2 regions of the Colwellia sp. BRX8-9 genome follow, and region 2 is predicted to be linked to the other one. Evidence: predicted binding sites of a transcription regulator. Region 2 holds the regulator's gene; the other holds the start of a gene.
The links. The regulator MetJ, encoded in region 2, represses methionine synthesis genes. The targets are predictions, from matches to a motif close to TAGACGTCTAGACGTCTA.
Positions count from the first base shown of each region.

Region 1: a site for MetJ is predicted at 7,309-7,326, ahead of msrA (peptide-methionine (S)-S-oxide reductase MsrA). Genes of this name have one in related genera too.

Region 1 covers NZ_JACGVN010000002.1:221,036-232,948, reverse strand. The annotation lists gene thrA (bifunctional aspartate kinase/homoserine dehydrogenase I) at 1-349, shown strand, start outside; gene thrB (homoserine kinase) at 349-1,296, shown strand; gene thrC (threonine synthase) at 1,336-2,631, shown strand; gene ung (uracil-DNA glycosylase) at 2,698-3,387, shown strand; gene rmf (ribosome modulation factor) at 3,463-3,639, opposite strand; gene H4J70_RS02770 (DUF3820 family protein) at 3,885-4,127, opposite strand; gene H4J70_RS02765 (DUF3083 family protein) at 4,255-5,373, shown strand; gene H4J70_RS02760 (response regulator transcription factor) at 5,376-5,948, opposite strand; gene H4J70_RS02755 (HAMP domain-containing sensor histidine kinase) at 5,945-7,207, opposite strand; gene msrA (peptide-methionine (S)-S-oxide reductase MsrA) at 7,371-7,916, shown strand; gene H4J70_RS02745 (tetratricopeptide repeat protein) at 8,016-8,864, opposite strand; gene H4J70_RS02740 (acyl-CoA dehydrogenase family protein) at 9,010-10,164, opposite strand; gene H4J70_RS02735 (undecaprenyl-diphosphate phosphatase) at 10,302-11,117, opposite strand; gene folK (2-amino-4-hydroxy-6-hydroxymethyldihydropteridine diphosphokinase) at 11,166-11,663, opposite strand; gene folB (dihydroneopterin aldolase) at 11,663-11,913, opposite strand, start outside.
Region 2 covers NZ_JACGVN010000011.1:38,377-50,289, reverse strand. The annotation lists gene hflK (FtsH protease activity modulator HflK) at 1-102, shown strand, start outside; gene hflC (protease modulator HflC) at 106-993, shown strand; gene H4J70_RS10990 (DUF2065 domain-containing protein) at 1,191-1,379, shown strand; gene H4J70_RS10985 (adenylosuccinate synthase) at 1,524-2,822, shown strand; gene H4J70_RS10980 (malic enzyme-like NAD(P)-binding protein) at 3,380-4,621, shown strand; gene H4J70_RS10975 (hypothetical protein) at 4,868-5,221, shown strand; gene metJ (met regulon transcriptional regulator MetJ) at 5,244-5,573, opposite strand; gene metB (cystathionine gamma-synthase) at 5,757-6,914, shown strand; gene metL (bifunctional aspartate kinase/homoserine dehydrogenase II) at 6,955-9,405, shown strand; gene H4J70_RS10955 (hypothetical protein) at 9,599-11,050, shown strand; gene rluF (23S rRNA pseudouridine(2604) synthase RluF) at 11,264-11,913, shown strand, end outside.

The sequences.
Region 1 (11,913 bases), on a different contig from region 2:
GTTACCTGCAAACTTTGATGCGAGTGGTGATGTCAGTGAATTTATGAAGAACTTAGCGAAAATAGATGATGAATTTTCTCAACGAGTAAAAGTCGCAAAAGCTGAAGGTAAAGTTTTACGTTATATCGGCAATATAGTTGATGGAAAATGTAAAGTTGCCATTGAAGCTGTTGCCAATGATCATCCACTTTATAGTGTTAAAGATGGTGAAAATGCGTTGGCAATACATAGCCGTTATTACCAACCACTACCGTTTGTATTACGCGGTTATGGCGCAGGTGCTGCGGTTACCGCCGCCGGTGTGTTTGGTGATCTATTAAGAACATTAGCATGGGAGCAACAGCACTAATGACTATATCTGTTTTTGCTCCCGCATCAATAGGCAACCTAAACGTTGGCTTTGATGTTTTAGGTCTAGCGGTTAAGCCCATTGATGGTACTTTGTTAGGTGATGTAGTTACTATAGAGTTAGCCACAGAGAATAAGCTGATTGTGATTGGTGAATTTGCCAATAAACTACCGGGTAAGGCCACAGACAATATTGTTTGGCATTGTCTAGAGCTATACAACCTAGCACTTGAAAAAGCGCAACAAGCGGTTAAAAAAGTACAACTAACACTAGATAAAAAGATGCCGGTTGGCAGTGGTTTGGGCTCAAGTGCTTGTTCTGTAGTCGCAGCTCTGGTCGCACTCAATGAATTCTATCAGCAATATTTTGATGATAAAACACTGTTATTTATGATGGGTCAAATGGAGGCAAAAATAAGTGGCAGTTTGCATTACGACAATGTCGCACCATGTTATTTAGGTGGTTTGCAATTAATGGTGCCAGACAAACAGCTTATTAGCCAGAGTTTGCCCCTATTTGATCATTGCTACTACGTAATGGCTTACCCAGGTATTAATGTCTCAACGAAAGCTGCGCGCGATGTTTTACCCAAGCAATACAGTCGTGCTGACGCCATTACTTTCGGACAAAATTTAGCAACTTTTGTTGATGCTTGCCACCGTAATGATAAACAACAAGCATTTTCAGTACTCAAAGATGTACTTGCAGAGCCTTATCGTCAGCACTTGTTACCAAAATTTATCGAAGCTAAAGACTATTTAAGCGCTCAAGGTCATTTAGCTGTAGGCATTTCAGGATCAGGGCCTACCTTATTTTGTGTCTGTGATTCGCTTGAAAAAGCCCAAGATAGCGCGCTTTGGTTACAAAAAAATTATTTACAAACAGACTCAGGTTTTGTTCATGTCTGTCAGGTTGACTTAACGGGTGCTGAGAGATTGCCCGCTTAATCACTTTATTAAAAATACCAAATTTATTAGGAATATGTTGTGAAATTTTATAATTTAAAAGAAAACGATGAACAAGTCAGTTTTGCTGGTGCAGTTAAGCAAGGACTAGGAAAAAATCAGGGACTCTTTTTTCCTGAAACAATCCCAGTGTTAGATAATATCGATGAATTACTCGCTATGCCTTTAGTTGAAAGAAGTGTACATGTCCTCTACCCGTTTGTAGAAGGTGATTTAACTAAAGCGCAATTAACTGAGATTGTGACCAGTGCTTTTAACTTTCCAGCACAAATTCAACCCATCAATAAAGACAGAGCTATATTAGAGCTTTTTCATGGTCCAACACTCGCCTTTAAAGATTTTGGCGCGCGTTTTATGGCTAAATGTTTGCAAGTTTTTAGCAAAGATAAAAAGATCACTATATTAACGGCGACCTCAGGTGACACGGGCGCGGCGGTTGCTCATGCTTTTCATAACATTGAAAATATTCGTGTGGTGATCTTATATCCGAAAGGAAAAATCAGCCTGCTACAAGAAAAAATGTTTACGACCTTAGGCGGCAATATTGAAACACTCGCTATTGACGGGAGTTTTGATGATTGTCAGGCGTTAGTTAAAAAGTCATTCGATGATAGAGAGCTAGCTACTACTATAGGTTTAAATTCAGCTAACTCAATAAATATCAGCCGCTTATTAGCTCAGGTATGTTACTACTTTGAAGGGTTTGCACAGTTATCTCGTCAAAAGTGTAAAAGCGAATTAAACGATGTTGTGGTATCGATTCCCAGTGGTAACTTTGGTAACTTAACCGCTGGTTTATTTGCTAAAGCACTCGGTTTACCGATAAAAAGATTTATTGCGGCAACAAATGCCAACGATACTGTGCCTCGTTACCTAAAAACAGGTGAGTGGACGCCTAATGCTACTGTAGCGACAATTTCAAATGCTATGGATGTTAGCGATCCTAACAACTGGCCTCGCGTTGAACATATGCTAAAGTCTGGCATAGTTCCTAGCGATTGTATTAGTTCAGTTTCAATTGATGAAGAACAAACACAGTCAACTGTTTTACAGTTAGCCAAGCTGGGTTACATCAGTGAACCACATGCAGCCGTTGCCTATAAAGCGTTACAGTACAATGCAGATGAAGGTGAATTTGGTGTGTTTTTAGGCACCGCACACCCAGCAAAATTCAAAGAGGTGGTTGAAAGTATTTTAGGACAACCAATCGGTCTACCAAAAGAGCTTGCTGACTGCGCCAGCGAAACCATTTTATCAAAAGATATGGCCGCTAACTTTAGCGACTTACGTGATTATTTATTATTAAACGATCACTAATTTCGTTCAGTTAAAAACACGTTTATAATGGTCGTTAATTTAGATTAACGGCCATTTTTATACCTCATGATAAATCAAAATATTAAGCCGCAATGGCAACAACTTATTAATCAAGAACAAGCCAAGCCATATTTCATCGAACTAAACCAAGTAATTTCTCAACAACGAGCAAAGGGCGAAGTTATATTTCCTGCGCAAAACGATATTTTTAATACTTTTTGTTATCAAGATATTAAAGACACTAAAGTGGTTATTTTAGGGCAAGATCCCTACCACGGTGAAGATCAAGCTCACGGACTCGCTTTTTCTGTGCAACCCGGCATTAAAGTCCCACCTTCATTAGTCAATATTTATAAAGAGCTTGTTAATGAGTTTGCTGACTTTAATAAGCCAAGCCACGGTTGCTTAACGCAGTGGGCAGAGCAAGGGGTGTTATTACTGAATACGGTTTTAACCGTCAAACAAGCACAGGCTCATTCTCATGCTAAGTTAGGTTGGGAAACATTTACTGATGCAGTAATAAAGCACATTAATCAAGAAAGTAGCGGTTGTGTATTCTTACTTTGGGGAGCTCATGCGCAAAAGAAAGGAAAAAACATTAATACCGAAAAGCATTTTGTATTAAACGGGCCACATCCTTCACCTTTATCGGCATATCGCGGTTTTTTTGGCTGTCAGCATTTCTCAAAAACCAACCAATGGTTACAATCAAAAAATATGACTCCGATAAACTGGCAGTTGCCTGAACAAGCATAAGGTTAACTAAAAAAAGATACAGCCCTTAGTAAACATCAGCAAAGGGCTCCTTTTTATTAAAAATAAGATGTTAACTTATAACTTGAATAGTCCTAGATTTTTATCCGTTAACGCATCACGCCAACCCCCTAGCCATTCTGATTTTGCATCCGTATTTTGATAAGGACATTTTTCTTTTGTTTTTCCGGTGAGGCCTGCTTTATAACCATTGGAATGTGCTCTGCCTAGACGATCTCTTTTCTTTGTTTGCATCGATAACTCTCCATCATTGTCTTGGTGATACTTATTAATACTTGTCGAATAAAACAGCAGTCGACAATTCAGTTAAGAATAAGCAAGAGGCTAAATCAAGTAAAATTACGATTAAAAAGTGTTCGACAGTTAATGATTGAGAGCTGAAAAATCCTAATTATAAGATTAAATAAATAAAACAATTTGTTAGCAACAAGCGTTATTACCTATGATTATTAAAAGTTATTTTTATATAAAAAATTATTTTAATGTTGTGGAATACCTAAGCGACTTGAGCGTAACAGTGGTTCTAACATGCCTTCAAGACCATTGAGTTTTATTTCGTAAATTAATTCAAGTTGCTGTCCTAGCTTACCTTCAGGAAAACCTTTTGATTTAAACCACACTAAGTAAGGCTCTGGCAATTTTAGTAAGGGTCTACCTGCATATTTTCCAAAAGGCATTATTTGATTTACAGCATCGAGCAAAGCTTGTTGATCTGAAAACATAGTTTCTCTACTTATTAAATTTTCTTGTCGGGATAATAACTCAAAACCTTTTAACATCATAAAAGTGTCACAAGGTCTATTTATAATCATCCTAAGTTTATCGACTAACTTCAAACAGGGAACGAACATGTCTATAATAAGAAAACGCAGTGCGGCGCACAAAGCTTATATTCCTTCAAATGCGCGAGATAACCAATATATTTTAGCTGAGTTTGCCATTACCGATGAATTAATAGAGTTAATTTCTCCAAATATTTCAACGCATAGCACTCAACCTTACTATGATTTTTATCAAAGTTTATCACAATTATTATTTACGCTAAGTAATGACTATGCGATACAAAGTAGCTTATTTATTGCTAACGATAAATTAGTTCGCGTTCGCTACAGTCAAGAAATGCACCAATGGCAAACCAGCCAGCAAATTTTATTTTATTACGATCCTCAAAGTCATCAATTACAAAATTCTTTTTTTGATGCCAGTATTCGCGCAAAAAAGATCACCCTGCTGTTTTTAGCCTCTGGCGACGACATTCGTTTTAATGCCGCGGCATTTCATCAAAAAGTGACTCGGTTACTGCATAGTTTTATCGAGCAAACAAAATTACCTAACCAAGCGATACGTTTACGTGATCATCAACATCTTACTTATGATTTATTTGCTAAAAATAAAGGCTGCTTAGGCACACAAGCACATAAATTACGGCCGATTGATGAACGCTATAAATCACAAAACGTTGTTATAACACCGAACGCATCGGCAATAAGTTATGCGGTAATTAATCTAACGATTGATAACCGTTTATTGGGTTTAGTCGACATTGATGCCAATTCTAAAGATCCATACAATCCGCTTTATACTTATTTAACTGATACTTTTTCACTGGTGGCTAAGCGCTTTAATTTAAATAATGGGGCGTTAATCGCTAATGGTTTAGTCCCCATTGTCCGACATAGTTTGCATGAAATAATTTCTAAGATGGGTGAGTTACAAATGTTAGGTTATAACCCTAAACAGAGTCCCTGTGGCTTGGTGAGTAAATGGAAAGCCGATGAGTTAGTTGATAACGTACAACTTATCTTTGTGGCTACCGCAGAAGATTCCCAGCACAGCGGCTATGGCAAGTTTATTAACCAAATAGAACAGGCAATGCGTTTATTAGCGACCGAACTCGAAATCCCCATTAATAAAGATGAATTAACGTTAAGGTTTCACCAGCATATTGCTTATAATATTGAAAACTAAGGTTAATCAACTTCGCCATTAACCGTTGGTTTTTTCTGTAGCTTGCGTTGTAGGGTTCTGCGGTGCATTGAAAGCTGACGAGCCGTTGCTGAAACATTACCATTATTAAATTTTAAGACTTGTTGAATATACTCCCATTCAACCTGCTCGGTTGACAACGTTGGCTCATTTATAATGTTTGTTGCTGAATTTGCAGCCAATGTTGATTTTTTTAGCGACGAACTGTTAGCGTTTTTAGCCAAAGCCGATAATAAAGTCTGTGTATCGACCGGCTTGGTTAAGTAATCATCTGCGCCAAGCTTTATTGCGTCAACTGCAGTAGCGATACTGGCAAAACCAGTTAATAAAATAATACGACTCTTTGGCAATAGCTTCCTCATCGGATTAATCAAATTTAAGCCACTTTCATGATGGAGTTTCATATCGAGTAATATGAATTCTGGCAATTGACGATGACAGGTTAATAATGCATCGTTAATATTATCGGCCAACCAACAGCTGTAGCCATGTTTTTCCATACGCCTTTTAAGCGTATTAGCAAAGGTACTGTCATCTTCAACAATTAATAATTTCATTCACTTTTTTCCTGCATATCATTAACCACTAACGGTAACTTCAACGTTACTAATGCACCACCCGCAACGTGATTGGTTAAGGTAAGTGTCACACCTAATCGCTCTAAACTTGCATGACTCAAAAATACCGCCATACCTAATCCTTGCTTGCTGTTTACGGGTTTAACGCCTAACTCACTTAGTGTTAATTGGGTAAAACCACAACCAAAATCACGAATACTGAGTTGCCAATTTTTTTCATCAAACAAGCTAGATAACTCAATTTTATCACTACCGCTGGCTTTAGTGGCTCGAATCGCATTATTAACTAAATTTAAAATCGCTGGCAATAATGAAGCATCAGCCAATACTTTAGCGTTTTCACTGAGTATTGATTGGTGCGTCTCAGACAAAAAGTTCACCCTAACATCAGGATAATTTAAGTTAATATGATCACGCATTTCTTGCACAATATCAGCACAAAGTACCTCTTTTGACTTTTGCTCTTTAATCTCGAAAACCATTTTACGAAACTCAGCTAAACTTCTGCTACAACGTAATAACTGTCCTTGTAGGTCAACAATCGCAGGGTGCTCAGGTAGCTCTTCACTGAGTTCATCGACAAGCAGCTGTACAGTTGCTATCGGAGTAGCGAGCTGATGAGTTATTTGCGCAGAAGCGACCCCTAATGACATAATTTTTTCTTGCTTTAATTGCTCTTCCCGAAAAGCAGCTATCGCCTGTTCTTTTTGAGAAATTCTTCGTGCCATTTGGCCAACAACGGTTGCAACAACAATGCTAGAAAAAAGAAAATTGATCCACATACCAATAAAGTGGCTTTGCATATTGCCATGCATTACTGACATGGGTAATAACCACAATAAAACACTGTATGAAGCAATCGCTAATAGTGCCACACTTCCAAGTAACAGCGGTGTTAACGTCACAGCAGCAATAGCAATAGGAATAAGTAATAACGAGACAAAAGCATTAGTTGCTCCGCCGCTAAAATACAAAATAAGTGAGAGAAATAAGATATCAGCGCAAATCTGCCCAAGTAAGGCGAGCTTATCGGCTTCTTTCCCAGATTTATAATATAAATAGCTGACTAACGTAAATAAAGCTTCAATTGAAATAACAATAATGAGCGGTAACCAAGGCAGCTGATAGTTTAAAACGCCATTAACAAAAAGTATTAATATCAGCTGAATAATAATTGCCGCACTGCGCAATAAAAGAACGGTGCGAACTTGGTTAAACTTTCTAAAAAATAAAGACATAATATTTTTATATTGGTTAATCGTATTTGTTGATGTTACGCTAATTTTTATAATTTTAACTGATCAAAAACAGTTTATTTTAAATTTCAGATAAAAACATATAGACATCTAAACGTCTATTGTTATACAGTTATTTTAATCAAATTTATTAAGGTTTATTTTAATGTCATCACATGAAGAAAAAATCACCCTGGCAGGCGGTTGCTTTTGGTGTATTGAAGGTGCATACAACCAATTAATCGGCATTAAGTCTGCCGTATCAGGTTATATGGGCGGTAGCGCCGCGCTAGCAACTTATGAAGACGTTTGCTCGGGTCAAACCGGTCATGCAGAAGTCGTGCAGTTAACTTTTGATAGCGCAGCGATCACTTCTCGTGAAATATTAGAAGTGTTTTTCACGCTACACGATGCCAGCCAATTAAATCGTCAAGGTAACGATATAGGAACCCAGTATCGCTCAGGGATTTTTTATCACAACAAAGAACAACAGCAAATTGCTGAAGATATTATTAAAGAAGTCGACGCCAGCAATATGTATAGCTCAGCGGTTGTGACCGAAGTAACTCAAGCGTCAGAGTTCTTTTCTGGTGAAGATGTTCATCAAGACTATTTCAATAATAATCCTGGTAATCCTTACTGTCAGGCGATTGTTTCGCCTAAGCTCGCAAAATTTAGAAAAACGTTCGTGGGTAAATTAAAACCATCATAAACTTAAAGCCATATTGTCAGCTTGAGAATAAAATCTCACCTTCCACAAAGTGCGTAACACTGAAGTAATCAGTGTCACGCATCTACTGCCAGTACTGATTTAATACATCAAGGTATACAGTTTTCTGCGAAATTTATTGGCTAATGGATCGCCATCAGGTAAAGCCTTTAACACATCAAGATAAAGATCTTTGCTGGCAGCATCACTACTGTCTTTTTGCATTAAACGAAACAGTAACGTCAACGCTTCTTCATGTCGATTGACTTGGCTGTATTGCGCAACAAGTTGATGTTGTAAAGCAATGTTGTCAACGTCGTCCACTAACTGTGCTTCTAGTGCTTTAATTTCTGGTGAGTCTGCGGCTTGACTGGCAAGCTCAAGTTTAGCGATAAGCGCTTGATAGTGACTGTCTTGGTCAACCATTAAAATAGTGGTTAATAAAGATTCGGCTTCGCTTATTTTACCCGTTTGTAAATAAACATCTGCCATCATTAATTTAATATCGGCACGTTCACTATTAAGTTGATAAGCACTATTAATGACCGTGAAGGCATCATTAATATTATTATCAGCTAATAACTTTTGCGCCTGAATGAGTAATAAGTCTTCTTCTTTAGGTAAATGATTCGCTAAAAATTCTTTTATATTGTCGTCATCTTGTGGCCCAGTTAAACCATCAAGTGGTTGACCATCTTTCACTAAAATCGCCGTAGGTAAACCTTGAATACCAAATTGTTGGGCAATTTGTTGCTGAGTTTGACAATCAACCGTGGCGTATAATATATACTGCTCAAAACCCTGCAAGCCGATGGCTAGCTTATCTTTTAGCTCCAAACTTTCAGGGACCTGTGCCGCCCAAAAGTCAACTAAGACTAACTTCGATTTTGATTCTTCTAAAATAATTTGTTGAAAATTTTCTAGGGTAATTTCAATGGCATTTGTAGTCACATTCACTTCCATTTAGTTTATTGATGAGCGTCTATAATCTATATTTTGGGGCAATTATAAAAAGCGCAAGTGCCTTAATACAAAAAGCTGAACGCCTATCAATAAAGGGACGTTCAGCTTTCGTATCATAGAAGTCTAATAATAATTAGACTTCGTTTAATAACTCACGAGCAATAATGATTTTTTGGATCTCGCTGGTGCCTTCATAAATAGTGGTAATACGTACGTCGCGAGCCATGCGCTCAAGCGGGTATTCTTTAATATAGCCGGCACCGCCCATTAGTTGCAAAGCGTCATAACAAGCAGTATTCGCTTTTTCTGCGGCAAATAACTTCGCCATAGAAGCGGCTTTACCAAAGGGTAACCCTTGTTCTTTAGTATAAGCAGCTTGCATTAACAATAAACGGGCTGCCTCTAAATCTGTGTAACGTTCGGCAAGTTTCCATTGTAAACCTTGGAAGTTTGATAATGCTTGGCCAAACTGCTTACGTTCAGTGATAAAAGCACGAGCGTAATCCATGGCGGCTAAACCAATGCCTAGCGCTAATGAACCAATACCAATTCGACCGCCCGCAAGTTCGCCGACCGCAACGCCAAAGCCTTTATTTTCTTTGCCCATCATGGCACTAGCAGGTATCCGACAATTACTAAAGCTCACTTCATTAGTAGGTGATGCTTTTTGCCCCATTTTTTCTTCTGGCTTACTGACCGTAATACCTGGTGTATTTGCTTCCACTAAGAAACATGAAATACCCTTACCTTTTCGAGCGGTCGCGTCCGTTACCGCCCAAACAACAAAGATGTCAGCAAAGCTGGCACTGGTAATATAGAGTTTGCTGCCATTGAGTACGTAGGCATCACCGTCGAGTACCGCAGAGGTCTTCATGCCAGCAGGATCTGAACCGGCGTCATTCTCTGTTAAACAAAAAGCACCGGCTTTATATTCACCACTACATATTTTAGGTAAATACTTTTGCTTTTGCTCTTCATTACCAACCGCTTGAATAACTTCAGCAACCATATTTGTCACTGATGTTGTTACTGCGGTTGCTGCACATGCGCGTGCTATTTCTGTTATCGCTAAGCTAAAAGCAACCGTGCCTGCTTCAACGCCACCATATTCTGCTTTAATATTTAAGCCCATAAAACCCAGTTCAGTTAACTGCGCAAGGTTGTTGAGGAAAAGTGTTTGATCTTGGGTTTCATCAAGTTCGGCCGCTACAGGAGCTAATTCGCTTTCAGCGAATTTTTTTGCCATATCTTGAATCATCATCTGTTCTTCGGTTAATGATAAATTCATTCGTTACTCACTTTTATATATTAAATTTGTATTTATTTGTATTTAGATGCGTATTTAAAAATTAAATCGCATATTTAAATTTATTATTATTATTTTTTTCTAATTAACTAAACGATAGCAGCACCGATTTAGATCAATCAACCCAGCACAAACCAAAGTAATGCGACACCCAGAACTAAGCGATAGATAACAAATGGCATCATACCGACTTTTTCCAATAGAATAAGAAAGTAGTGAATGCAGGCATAAGCACTAAAAAAAGCTAACACACTGCCAATACCAATAGCATTCCAATCAACAGGACCCGTTTCAGTCATTAATTTTAATGTTAAATAACTCCCCGCCATCGCAATGGCAGGAATTGACAATAAGAAAGAAAATCGAGCCGCATTTTCTCGACTTAAGCCAAGCATCAAACCGATAGTCATTGTTATACCTGAACGCGATGTCCCCGGAATTAATGCTACCGCCTGTGCTAAACCAATCAGCATAGCGCCTTTAAATCCTAGCTTTTCAAAATCAATATGCTCAGTCGCTTTTCTTTTACCCGCTTTAATGTCAGCAAAACCCAGTAAAAATCCAAAAATTAAGGTAGTAGCAGCAATAACCAACGCAGTACGTAAATGTGCTTCGATAAAGTCTTTGCCGAGCAAACCAAATATTCCTAATGGGATAGTCGCAAATAATATCCACCAGGCAAGCTTGCCATCAAAACTAGTATTATCACCTTTTATACTGACCACCCAAGCAACAGCCATATTCGCGACATCTTTACGAAAATATAAAACAACCGCGAGTAATGTTCCAACATGCAAAGCAACATCGAGTGCTAAACCTTGGTCTTTCCAGCCTAAAACAGCTGAGGGTAAGATTAAATGTGCTGAACTTGATACGGGTAAAAACTCCGTTAATCCTTGGAGAATAGCTAAAATAAATATCTCTGTAATGGTCATTGCTTATTATATTCCTTATGTATAATTCAATTTTTTAATATCTAACTTTTATAATTGGCTTGACCAAGAAAAGTCTACTGTGGTTATTTGTTGTTGTGTTTTATCGTAAGCTTGCCAAAGCTGTTGGTACGATTTTTTTAAAATGGGGTGTTTAAGATCTGGCGCTACTTCAGCCAATGGCCATAAAACAAAGGCATTTTCTGTGATCTCGGCACGTGGAATTTGTGCTGGAGTGTCCAACACTAGATCGTCAAACAGTAATAAATCTAAATCTAAGGTGCGTGGGCTATATTTTTTAGCATCAATTTCTCGACCGTTGTTAAGCTCAATTTCGCGGAGTGCTTTAGCCACTTGTACTATATTAAGTTCGGTCGTCGCACCGATCACCATATTATAAAATTCAGCACCGTCGAATCCTACGGCTTTACTAGCAAATAAAGATGATAGCGTTAACTCACCAAGCAGCGCTTCAAGGGCAGTCAATCCTGTCTGTAAATAGTGCTGACGGTCTACATTACTGCCAAGCGAAATATATAAACGCGCCATTACCCATGATTACTGTTATTTGATTGGCTACCACGTTCAATTTCAACGCCAACTGTGATGGCATTATGCACCGCATTAGGCTTGGCTACTTTTAATTTAAGCCAAGGGATCTGATAAGTTTCGATTAAGAATTTAGCCAAACGCTCTGCTAATGTTTCAATTAAATCTACGGGGTTTTTATTAGCAAATTCGGCTATTTTTACTGATATTTCGGCATAATCGAGTGTTTTAGCTAGCTCATCATTTTCGG
Region 2 (11,913 bases):
TTACCTGAGAGCCAAACGCGAGCGACGCAATCGATTAATACCCAAAGTACTGCGCCTGATTTATCAGGTCGTGCAGACAGATTTAACGAAGGGAGAAATTAAGCAATGAAAAACTTTATTATTGCCCTAATTGTATTATTCTCAGTATTAACCGTCTCTTCTGTTTTCATTGTTTTTGAAGGACAACGTGGTATCGTTTTTCAGTTTACAAAAATTAAACGTGATGCTAATTCAGGTGAAATGCTTGTTTATGAACCGGGTTTACACTTTAAAATACCCTTTATTAACAACGTTCGCAGACTTGATGCTCGTATTCAAACGCTCGATGAAGCGCCTGATCGCTTTGTAACATCTGAGAAAAAAGATTTAATGGTCGACTCATTTGTTAAGTGGCGTATTGTTGACTTTTCAACGTTCTACTTACGTACTTCTGGCTCAGTAGAAAATGCTCGTGCGTTATTGAAACAAAAAGTAAATAATGGTTTACGTACTGAGTTTGGTACGCGCACCATTAAAGAAATTGTTTCAGGTGACCGTGACGGCATTATGGCTAAAGCGTTAGCAAGTGCCTCAAGTAGTCGTGAAGACTTAGGTATTGAAGTTATTGATGTACGTATTAAAGCGATTAACTTACCCGCTGAAGTCAGTGCTTCTATCTATGACCGTATGCGAGCAGAGCGAACAGCTGTAGCAAAAGAGCATCGTTCTAAAGGTCAAGAGCAAGCGGAAATTATCCGTGCTACGATAGATTCTAAAGTAACTGTTATGTTAGCGACAGCACAAAAAGAAGCACAAGAAATGCGTGGTGAAGGCGATGCGTTAGCGGCTAAAGTTTATGCTGATTCATATGGACAAGATCCTGAGTTTTTCAGTTTTTACCGTAGTCTTGAAGCATATGAAAAAAGTTTTAGTAGTAAAAGTGATATCTTGGTGGTTAAACCCGATAGTGATTTCTTTAACTACTTAAAAGAAGGCGCTACAATTAAAAAGTAAGCTACTTTTTTGATAAAAAAGCCATGACTTGTCATGGCTTTTTCGTATCTGCTAGTTACCTATAGAGGTGATTGAGGAGTAATAACATGGTAGAGACACTATTAACGGCATTTGCTTTGGTACTGATTTCTGATGGACTCATTCCTGTACTTTTCGTATCGACTAGTTACCTATAGAAGCAATTGAGGAGTAATAACATGGTAGAGACACTATTAACGGCATTTGCTTTGGTACTGATTATTGAGGGGCTTATTCCTGCACTTTTTCCAAATAAGTGGCGCGACACTATGGAAAAGTTAGCGCAACAATCAAGCTTATCTATTCGTAATATTGGCATTAGCTTACTCGTCGTAGGCACATTTATTTTATGGTTACTGAGTTATTAGACTAAAGAATGACATAAAAGTTTTTCATAACCCCTTTAGTTAATTGAATATTTTTAAATTGCATTAAAAATCATCATTTATTACTTGGACTACTATTTGATTTTTGATAAAATCCCCGCCTAATTTTTTATCGAAATTGAAAACATGGGCAAAAACGTCGTAGTTCTAGGCACCCAATGGGGTGACGAAGGTAAGGGTAAGATTGTTGATTTACTCACAGATAAAGCTAAGTACGTCGTACGTTATCAAGGAGGCCATAATGCAGGTCATACTTTGGTAATAGACGGTGAAAAAACCGTACTTCATTTAATTCCATCGGGCGTATTACGTGACAATGTGAAATGTTTAATCGGCAACGGCGTAGTTTTATGCCCGAAAGCCTTGATGACAGAAATCGCAATGTTAGAAGCCAAAGGCGTTCCTGTACGTGAACGTTTACTTATTAGTGACGCTTGTCCGTTAATTCTTCCTTATCATAATGCTCTAGATGCTGCGCGAGAAATCGCTCGCGGTAATAAGCCTATTGGTACGACAGGGCGTGGTATTGGTCCAGCTTATGAAGACAAAGTTGCTCGCCGTGGTTTACGTGTTGGCGATTTAGTTTGTGCTGAGTCATTTGCGATTAAATTAAAAGAAATTGTTGATTACCATAATTTCTCTTTAGAGCATTACTACAAAGTTACACCCGTTTGTTATGACACTGTGCTTGCTGATGCTTTATCAGTTCGTGACGTTATTCTTAAAATGGTTGCCGATGTCGCTGAAATTCTTGATCAAGCCCGTAAAAACGGCGAATCAATTATGTTTGAAGGTGCTCAAGGTACTTTACTTGATATTGATCACGGTACTTATCCTTATGTAACTTCTTCAAACACTACTGCAGGTGGCGTTGCTACTGGTTGTGGTTTTGGACCTCGTCATTTAGATTATATTTTAGGTATTACTAAAGCATACACAACACGTGTTGGCTCTGGTCCTTTCCCTACAGAATTAGATGACGAAATCGGTGAACATTTAGGTACTGTAGGCCATGAATTTGGCGCGACTACTGGACGTGAACGTCGATGTGGTTGGTTTGACGCGGTTGCTATGCACCGTGCCATTCAAGTTAACAGCGTAACAGGATTTTGTTTAACTAAACTTGATGTTTTAGACGGTTTAAAAACCCTTAAAATATGTACAGGTTACCGCACTGAAGCTGGCGAAATTATTACTGTACCGCCTACAGCTGCTGAAGGTTATGACAGAATTACACCTGTTTATGAAGAAATGCCAGGTTGGTCTGAAGTTACAGTTGGCGCAACTTCTCGTGACGCTTTACCTGCTAATGCGATCGCTTACATTAAGCGTATTGAAGAATTAACAGGTGTACCAGTTGATATTATTTCAACAGGTCCAGATCGTAATGAAACCATTATTTTAGTAAACCCGTTTGCTGAGTAATTAGAGCGAATAATTTTTTTCTAAAATAAGACGAATAAAACCACCCCTGAGGTGGTTTTTTTTTACCTAAAATAAATTATTTCAACGGCCATTATTGAATATAAATTCAAAAGCAATTAATCAAGGTTATAAGCGATAGTGACAACGTTGATGAAGATTAATTATTAATTGGATAACTTCACCGATAAATTCGTTGTTGTGTATTGAAAAAAAGAAAAATCGATGGCTAAATTTTTTAAGTCAAAGAAGTTTATAAAAGTGGTCATAAAATACGGTGAATAGATTAAGCTGTATAGCGAATATTTAGTTTTATGATGTGCAATACAAAAGGGCTAAGGGTATGTTTGTTATAGCTTCTAGCACTTTTTTATATAAGAATAACGTTGGAACAAAATGTAAGATTACAATAGTATATACCCGTTACTTTTTAAAGATCACAGACAAAGGTGTATCTTGATTGATAACGAGTCTATAAAACTATGCTGTATATAAACAAAATAAAACGTGAAAAATGGCATATATAAGACAATAAATTCACCTAACGCATAGGATCAATCATGACTGACTTTCGCCAACAAGCACTTGATTACCATCAATTCCCAACACCTGGAAAAATAAGTGTTGAATTAACCACGGCCGCTGAAACTAGCCGTGATTTAGCACTCGCCTATAGCCCAGGTGTTGCTGAACCGGTTCGCGCAATTGCGGCAAATCCCGATGATGTTTACAAATATACGGGCAAAGGCAATACCGTCGCTGTTATTACCAATGGTACCGCTATTTTAGGGTTAGGTAATCTAGGTGGTATGGCGGCTAAGCCGGTAATGGAAGGCAAAGCATTATTATTTAAGCGATTTGCAGGTATTAATTCATTTGATATCGAAGTTAAACATAAGACAGTTGAAGAATTTATAAATACGGTCGCCAACATCGCTGACAGTTTTGGTGGTATTAACTTAGAAGATATTAAAGCACCAGAGTGTTTTGCTATTGAAAAGGCACTTATTGAACGTTGTAAAATACCGGTATTTCACGATGACCAACATGGTACGGCTATTGTTACTGCTGCTGGAATGATCAATGCCTTGGAAATCCAAGGTAAAAGTATTAAAGATGCCAACATTATTTGTCTTGGCGCAGGCGCAGCAGCGATTGCTTGTATGGAACTATTAATCAAATGTGGCGCTCAGCGCGAAAAAATCTACATGCTTGATACTAAAGGTGTCATTCATACCCGACGTGATGATCTTAACGAATATAAGCGTATGTTTGCTAATAATACTGATAAACGTACCCTTGAAGATGTTATCGATGGCGCAGATGTATTTGTTGGTGTTTCTGGACCCAATCTACTTTCTGCTGAGCATGTAAAATTAATGGCACCCAATCCAATTATCTTTGCTTGTTCAAACCCAGATCCTGAAATAAAACCCTCATTAGCGCTTGCTGTTCGTGATGATCTTATTATTGCTACGGGTCGCTCTGATTACCCTAACCAGGTCAATAATGTGTTATGTTTTCCTTTTATTTTTCGTGGCGCTTTAGATGTTCGCGCTAGAACGATTAACGATGAGATGAAAATTGCCGCTGTTCATGCAATTCGTGAATTAGCAAAGGAACCTGTTTCGCAAGAAGTGTTAGATGCTAGTGGTGAGAAAAGTTTGACCTTTGGTAAGGAGTATATTATCCCTAAGCCGATGGATCCACGTTTGTGTGGTCGAGTAGCGCTTGCCGTTGCTAAAGCGGCGGTTGAGTCTGGAGTGGCAGCCCTAGAATTACCTGAAAACTATATGGCATAATCAGTAGTATTTATTAATAACGCTGTAAAAGGAGAGCTCGACTCTCCTTTTTTTATTTATGACAAATAGTAGGTCATGGTGCAGTTACTACATGGACGCAGAAAGTAGGAATTAAGAAATAGGGTAACGCAGGAGCAGTTACCTCTTGTACGTCATCTATATTCCTGACAAATCATTAATACTTGCACCTCTGTAGATAATGTCACCGATGGCAAAGCATAACAATATTGAGTAGGACGAATAACAATGAAAACTTCAACGAAAGCCGTTTTACTCTCAGCACTTGTTTACCCGGGTATTGGCCAACTAATGTGTCACGCTTATCGACGGGCTACGTTATTTATTTTAAGTTTTTCTGTGACAGTATATTTGTATATTGAAGAAGTGATGAGGCAATATCAGCCACTTATTAATAAAGTTAAATCAGGTGACGTTGCGCTCAATAGCCAAGCACTGATCGCAGAGATGTCAAAAAATCCCATTATTGTTGACCCTATCTTAATGAGTATATTAACCTATACACTACTAACTTGTTGGTTATTGGCTATTGTAGATGCTTACCGTATGGGCATAAAAAAAGACGCCAGAGCGTCTTTTTGAGGAAGTGTATTAAGACCCTTAGCTACTCGTCTTCAATTTCAAATTGACTGAAGTCGGTAATACCTTTTGCTATTAAGGCTTCGCGCACACTTTTAGGTAGCATCTCTGTATTGTCTTTTGTTAAATCGCCATCATCAGGAAGAGGCTGTCCGGTAAAAGCATGCAGAAAAGCTTCACATAACAATTCGCTGTTAGTTGCATGGCGTAAGTTGTTAACTTGCCGACGAGTACGTTCATCCGTTAACACTTTCAGTACCCGCAACGGGATTGAGACCGTGATTTTTTTAACTTGCTCACTTTTTTTACCATGTTCGGCGTATGGTTTTATATAATCGCCATTCCACTTTGCCATTTAATTACCTTTGTTTAGCTAAATTACTTTTTATAAGTTAGATTTTACTGGTTGTTGGCGTTGAGTCAATAACGAATGTGTAGAAGTTTAGAAGTCTAAAGTTCTTGACCGACAAAAGTAAAGCGTTTAGAGTTATAGACGTCCAAACATCTATTTGATTTTACTGCCCGATTGGAGCAAAAAATGACAAGCAAAAAACCAGCAACATTAGCTGTTAGAGCCGGCATTAATAGTGATGAACATCACGGTGCGGTTGTTCCTGCCATTCATTTATCGAGTACTTATGCTTTAAAAGGCTTCAACAATAAGCGCCAATTTGATTATTCCAGAACAGGCAACCCCACTCGAAGCACGTTTGCACAAGCTATCGCTGATTTAGAGCAGGGTGCTGTAGGCATTGTTACCAGCACAGGAATGTCAGCGGTGCACTTAATTTGTCAGTTACTGACAACAAAAGATACGGTTGTTATTCCACATGATTGCTATGGTGGAAGTTATCGCTTGTTTACCCACCTAGCAAAACGTGGCTTATTTAATGTGCTTGTTGTTGATCAAAACGATGATCAAGCGTTAGCGCAAGCGCTTGAACAAAAGCCAAGATTAGTTTTGATTGAGTCACCTAGTAACCCATTATTACGGCTGGTTGATATAAAAAAGGTTACTCAAGCCAGTCATGCTGTTGGTGCTTTAGTGGCAGTAGATAATACGTTTCTTTCTCCCTTGTTACAGCAACCGCTATTATTAGGTGCTGATATTGTTTTTCACTCGACAACTAAATATATTAATGGTCATAGTGATGTTGTGGGTGGGGTGTTAGTAACAAAAGAAAAAGAACTGGGTGAAGAGCTAGCGTGGTGGGCAAATTGTATTGGTATTACGGGTTCACCTTTCGACAGTTATCTGGCATTACGTGGCTTAAAAACCTTACCACTGCGCATGAAACAGCATCAAGAAAATGCTAATGCTGTTGCAAAATACTTAGAAAATCATCGAGCAATTAACGCGGTATACTTTCCTGGTTTAAAAAATCACCCGGGACACGAAATTGCTAAGCGTCAGCAAAAAGATTTTGGCGCTATGATGAGTTTCGAAATAAAAGGTGGTGTTGAAGCGGTTAAAGTACTCTTTGACAACTTATCACTCTTTACCTTGGCACAGTCATTAGGTGGCGTTGAAAGTTTAATCAGTCATCCATCAACGATGACCCATGCAGGTATGGAAATTGAAGCACAAATTGCAGCGGGTATTACTCAATCTTTAATCCGAATTTCTGTCGGTATTGAAGATGTTAGTGATATTATTAATGACTTAGAACAAGCTTTATCGGCAAGCCAAATTTAAAGTTGTAGACTATTTTTAGTAGAAGAATTAATGAGTGAAAATGACACAGTCAAATACAGTAGAACAATTATCATCAGGGAATAATCAACTGGCGAAGCATGCTATTCATGTACATAAATTTGGTGGCAGTAGCTTAGCAACTACCCAATGTATTGAACGTGTGGTTGATATTATTCGTCAAAACTGTCAATTAAATGATTTAGTTGTTGTTTCGGCAAATGGAAACACTACGGATGACTTATTCAATATTTATAAACTCGCACTTGAAAAAAGTGACGAGCTGTTTTTGGCTATTGAAACACTACAGAAATCACAAAGCACATTAATTGGTGAGTTATTGAACCCTAGCAGTGCAGCAGACCTTATCAAGGTTTTGTCTGATGATATAACACAATTAACGGCTTGGTTATCTGATCAGCCAAGCCAACACCATGCAGATATGTTGGCATTTGGTGAGCTGTGGTCGGCGCGTTTACTATCGGCGGTGTTAAGTGAAAAAGTTTGTCCAAGTTATGCTATTGATGCGCGTGACTTTCTGGTTATCAATAATGATAAAGACTGTGCAGTCGACAATCAGCAAAGTAGTCAAAATTTTCAGCAGAACTTACAAAAAGGAAAGTTGGCGGTTATTACTGGCTATATCACTAAAAATTCTCAAGGTGAAACCTGTACTTTAGGTCGTAATGGTAGTGACTATTCAGCAACAATTATTGCCTCACTGTCGGGCGCGCTGAATGTTACCCTATGGACTGACGTTGATGGCATTTATAGTGCCGATCCTCGTATTGTACCACTTGCCCGTAAATTACATCGCTTACCTAATGGTGTCGCGAAAGAATTGGGCCGCTTAGGTAACCCGGTTCTGCATGCAAAAACCTTACAGCCGCTCACTAACCACAGCACACACCTTCATGTAGCAAGTAGCTTTGATCCTGAAATTTCTGGTACAGAGATAGGAAAATTTGGTCAAATTGCTAAACAGGAACTGTCGGTTACCTCGCTTAACGATTTGTTACTGGTAAAATCGACCAGTTTAGCCGGTTCGTTTGGTGAACAAGCCAGTAATGAGTTTTCTGCGATATGTAGTGATGTTCAGCAAGGCTTTATGGTTATCCACCAAACACAACAAAAATTAGTGAGTCAGTGGCTGGCGAGTCATGATACCGAAGTATCATTCACACCGGTGTCGATTATAGCGATTGTTGGTCATAGTGTGGTAAATCAAGGTAATATCCAAGCGCGTTTTAAACGTGCCCTCAAACATACTCATGTACTGCAGGTGGTGAACTCGTTAAGTGAGCATAGTATTATCGCCATTCTTCAGCAGAGTTGTACCGGTGAGTTACTTAATAATGTTCATTATGATATGACTAAAGACGCTCGACACATAGGTGTTGTTGTTTCAGGGCTTGGTAATATAGGTCAACGATTCTTAGACTTGTTACCCGCGCAACTCAATCGAGTCTCTGTGTTAGAGAACGTTCATTTAGTCGGTTTAGTCACTTCTAAAAAAGCACTGCTTAATACCGATGGTATCGATGTTAATCAAGCAATGTCGCTCTATGAAAGAGATGCTACGCCTTGTGATAATGCCTTATTGATGTCGTGGTTAACGAACCATCCTTACGACGAATTAATTGTTGTCGATATCACCCCTAGCGAACATTTTAGTGATTTGTACAGTGAGTTCTTTAAAGAAGGTATTCATGTTATTGGTGCCAATAAATGGGCGGCTTCTGCCAGTACCGCTCGCTATAATGACTTAGTATTAACCGCGGCTGAAAATAAAAGCTTATGGTTAGGAAGTACTACTGTTGGCGCCGGTTTACCGGTTAACTTTGCCATTAACGATTTATTGAAAAGTGGCGATAAGATAACGGAAATATCAGGAATTTTTTCAGGCACGCTTTCTTGGCTATTTGAAACCTACGATGCCAGTGTACCGTTTTCAACCTTATTAATGGATGCCTTATCTCAAGGGATCACTGAACCCGATCCACGAGAAGATCTGTCTGGGCGAGATGTGCAACGAAAATTACTGATCTTAGCGCGTATGGCAGGTTTTGAATTATCACTTGATGATATTGAATGCGAAAATTTAGTGCCAGAATCCTTACAAGGGTTATCAACGACGGAATTTTTAGCAAAGTCAGCAGACTTGGACAGTTACTTTGCTGAACAACTCACTAGCGCATCTAAACAGCAAGCCTGTATTCGTTATATTGCAAAATTCTGTGTCAACGAACAAGGCCAATTGAGCGCTAAGGTTTATCTTGCGACGCTTGCTAAGAATGATCCCTTTGCCTCTTTAACTCCGGGTGATAATATCTTTTTAATTAAGAGCCATTGGTATCAAGATAACCCGCTTATTATTCGTGGACCAGGCGCGGGTCGTGATGTTACCGCGGGTGGCCTACATTCAGACTTAGTGAGTATTTGCCAGCAACTGGCCGGTAAAAAACACCAAGTTAAAATCAAAGGTCTAAGTTAAATTAGCATAATCTAGCTATCATCATTATTACTACACTAAGGCATTAATACGCTAAATGAGAAAAAGCACAACTTGTAGGTTGTGCTTTTTCTCAATCGATACTAATAAACACTTGTCTGTTATCGCATTATTAACTAGCATTTAGATAATTAAAAAAAGTAGCTACTTAGCACAGGCACCAAGTTGTATTTACATGGAAAATAAAACCTATAGCGACAGCTATTTTACCAGCCAAGTAAAAAGTCTTTTAAGCAGAATTTATGGCCACAGCCAATTAAATGATTCCGTTCTTGAGCGTGCGATTGAGTACTATGAAAAACAATCTTTTATTGAGCATAAGTTAGATGAACTCAAGCAAAATATTGAAAAAGTTAGTCGGCAAACAGCCACGGATAAAGCTAAAACTTTACGGGTAAGACTCGAACGTGAACAACGCAATTATTACGAGGAATTACGCTTTGAACGCAATGAGCGTCATCAACATCTCTATAAACTCTGTAAAGAGATCATCAAGTTGTCTGAGGGTGATTGCTTTGAAGACAGTAATCGTAAATCTAGCCAGCTTTTAGGTACCATACAATTAGTGAGTCCCACCCAGGGGCGAAAAATTGCTTTAACCAACGAGCAACATAAACCGCTTTATAAAAGCGTGTTATGTTTGCGTTTACTTGACCGACTATGCATGGATCAACATATTGTTGAGCCCTATATCAAGAGTGCTTTGGGGGATATCAACGCAGAGCAATATCAAACGTTGGCTCAAGATAACCCCGAGGCATATCAAGCCTTTGTAGAGAAAGTAAAAATTCCACTGGTCATGGCGGCGCTATTACAAGATATCGGTAATAACCACCCCGAGTCGCTAGTCATTTTGCGTGGTGCAGATTATCAAAAAGATCCCCATCGAACCTTACCTATTGAAGAGCGAAAAGTACTCTTACAAATAAATTATCGAGAAACGGTTAAGTATCTTATTGATGGTATTGGCGCGGGTATATATATTGGTAATTCAAAAAAAGATCGCGACGAGCACAATGTCGTTGAGCATAAAAAATTATTGTTCATTAAGCATTTACTCAAAAGTGCCGTCAACCCAAAGAAGGGTATTGGCAACCTTCTTAAAGTACCACAAATATACAGTTCTATTATCTTGTCGACAAAAGATAGCTATAACTACAAATTATTACCGAAAGTTTATTATGTTCTTAATCAAAACGCGGAGCGGGGAGCTTGTTGTCAAGCAGTGGTTAATGCACTGACAAAAATTACTGGCCATTTTCCACAAGGTTATGGTGTTACCTATGTCCCGTATGAGCAAGATATTAACGACCGCTATGAATATGCCATCGTCAGCCAGCTTTATCCTGCAAATGCTGATTATCCTATTTGCCGAACGGCAACACGCAACTTAGCCTTCATAAGTCATGGACAAGAGATAGTCATTAAAAAATCTGCTAATTTATATTTTACTGAAACAGCTAAAAATTTCTCTACTATCAGTAAAGAGCGCCTCCATGAAATATTAGAGTTGTTAGTGTCAAATTCCCATGAGCGTAAACAACTAGATCTACTTCCTCGCTGTTGGCAGCCAGGAGAATTCTTTTCAGTTAATATTAATCAAAAGCTGTGGAACAAAGCTAAATAACGTTAAAGTCTTTGCTTTTATAACGCCATAGTGAAAACACTTAGCAAGTTAAGTAAGTAGACTTACCCTGTTGTTGTTATCAAAGAGGGATATTTACAGTAAATATTAATTAAAAACTGTCAAATAAGGCTAAATAACCATAATGCTTTTTCACTGTCTGTTAAAGTTCAGGTAAAATGGCTTTTATTACTTTGCATAACTTTGGAATATCTCGTGAGCGATCAAGAAAAAAGACTGAATAAATTTATCAGTGAATCAGGTTACTGCTCGCGCCGAGCTGCTGACAAGTTGATTGAAGAAAGTCGAGTTACGATCAATGGTACAACCCCTGAGTTAGGTACTAAAGTACAAGCGGGTGATGTGGTTTTTGTTGATGGTAAGCAAATTGGTGCTATGCCGGCTAATAAATCTGACCGGGTTTACATTGCTTATAACAAGCCAGTGGGTATTACCTGTACGACCGAGTTACATGTTAGAGGTAATATTATTGACGCTATTGGTCACAAAGAAAGGATCTTTCCGATAGGGCGTTTAGATAAGCCTTCAGAAGGACTAATTTTCTTGACCAGTGATGGTGATATCGTTAATAAAATTTTGCGCGCTGAAAATGCCCATGACAAAGAATATATTGTCACGGTTGATAAACCCATCAGTGAGCGCTTTATCCAACGGATGTCAAAAGGTGTACCTATACTGGGAACCATCACTAAACCCTGTCTTGTTAAAGTAGAAAGTAAATTTGTTTTTCGTATTATCTTAACGCAAGGCTTAAATCGTCAAATTCGTCGGATGTGTGAATATTTAGATTACGAGGTTTTACAGCTGAAACGTTCGCGTATTATGAGTGTCGAGCTGGGTGATTT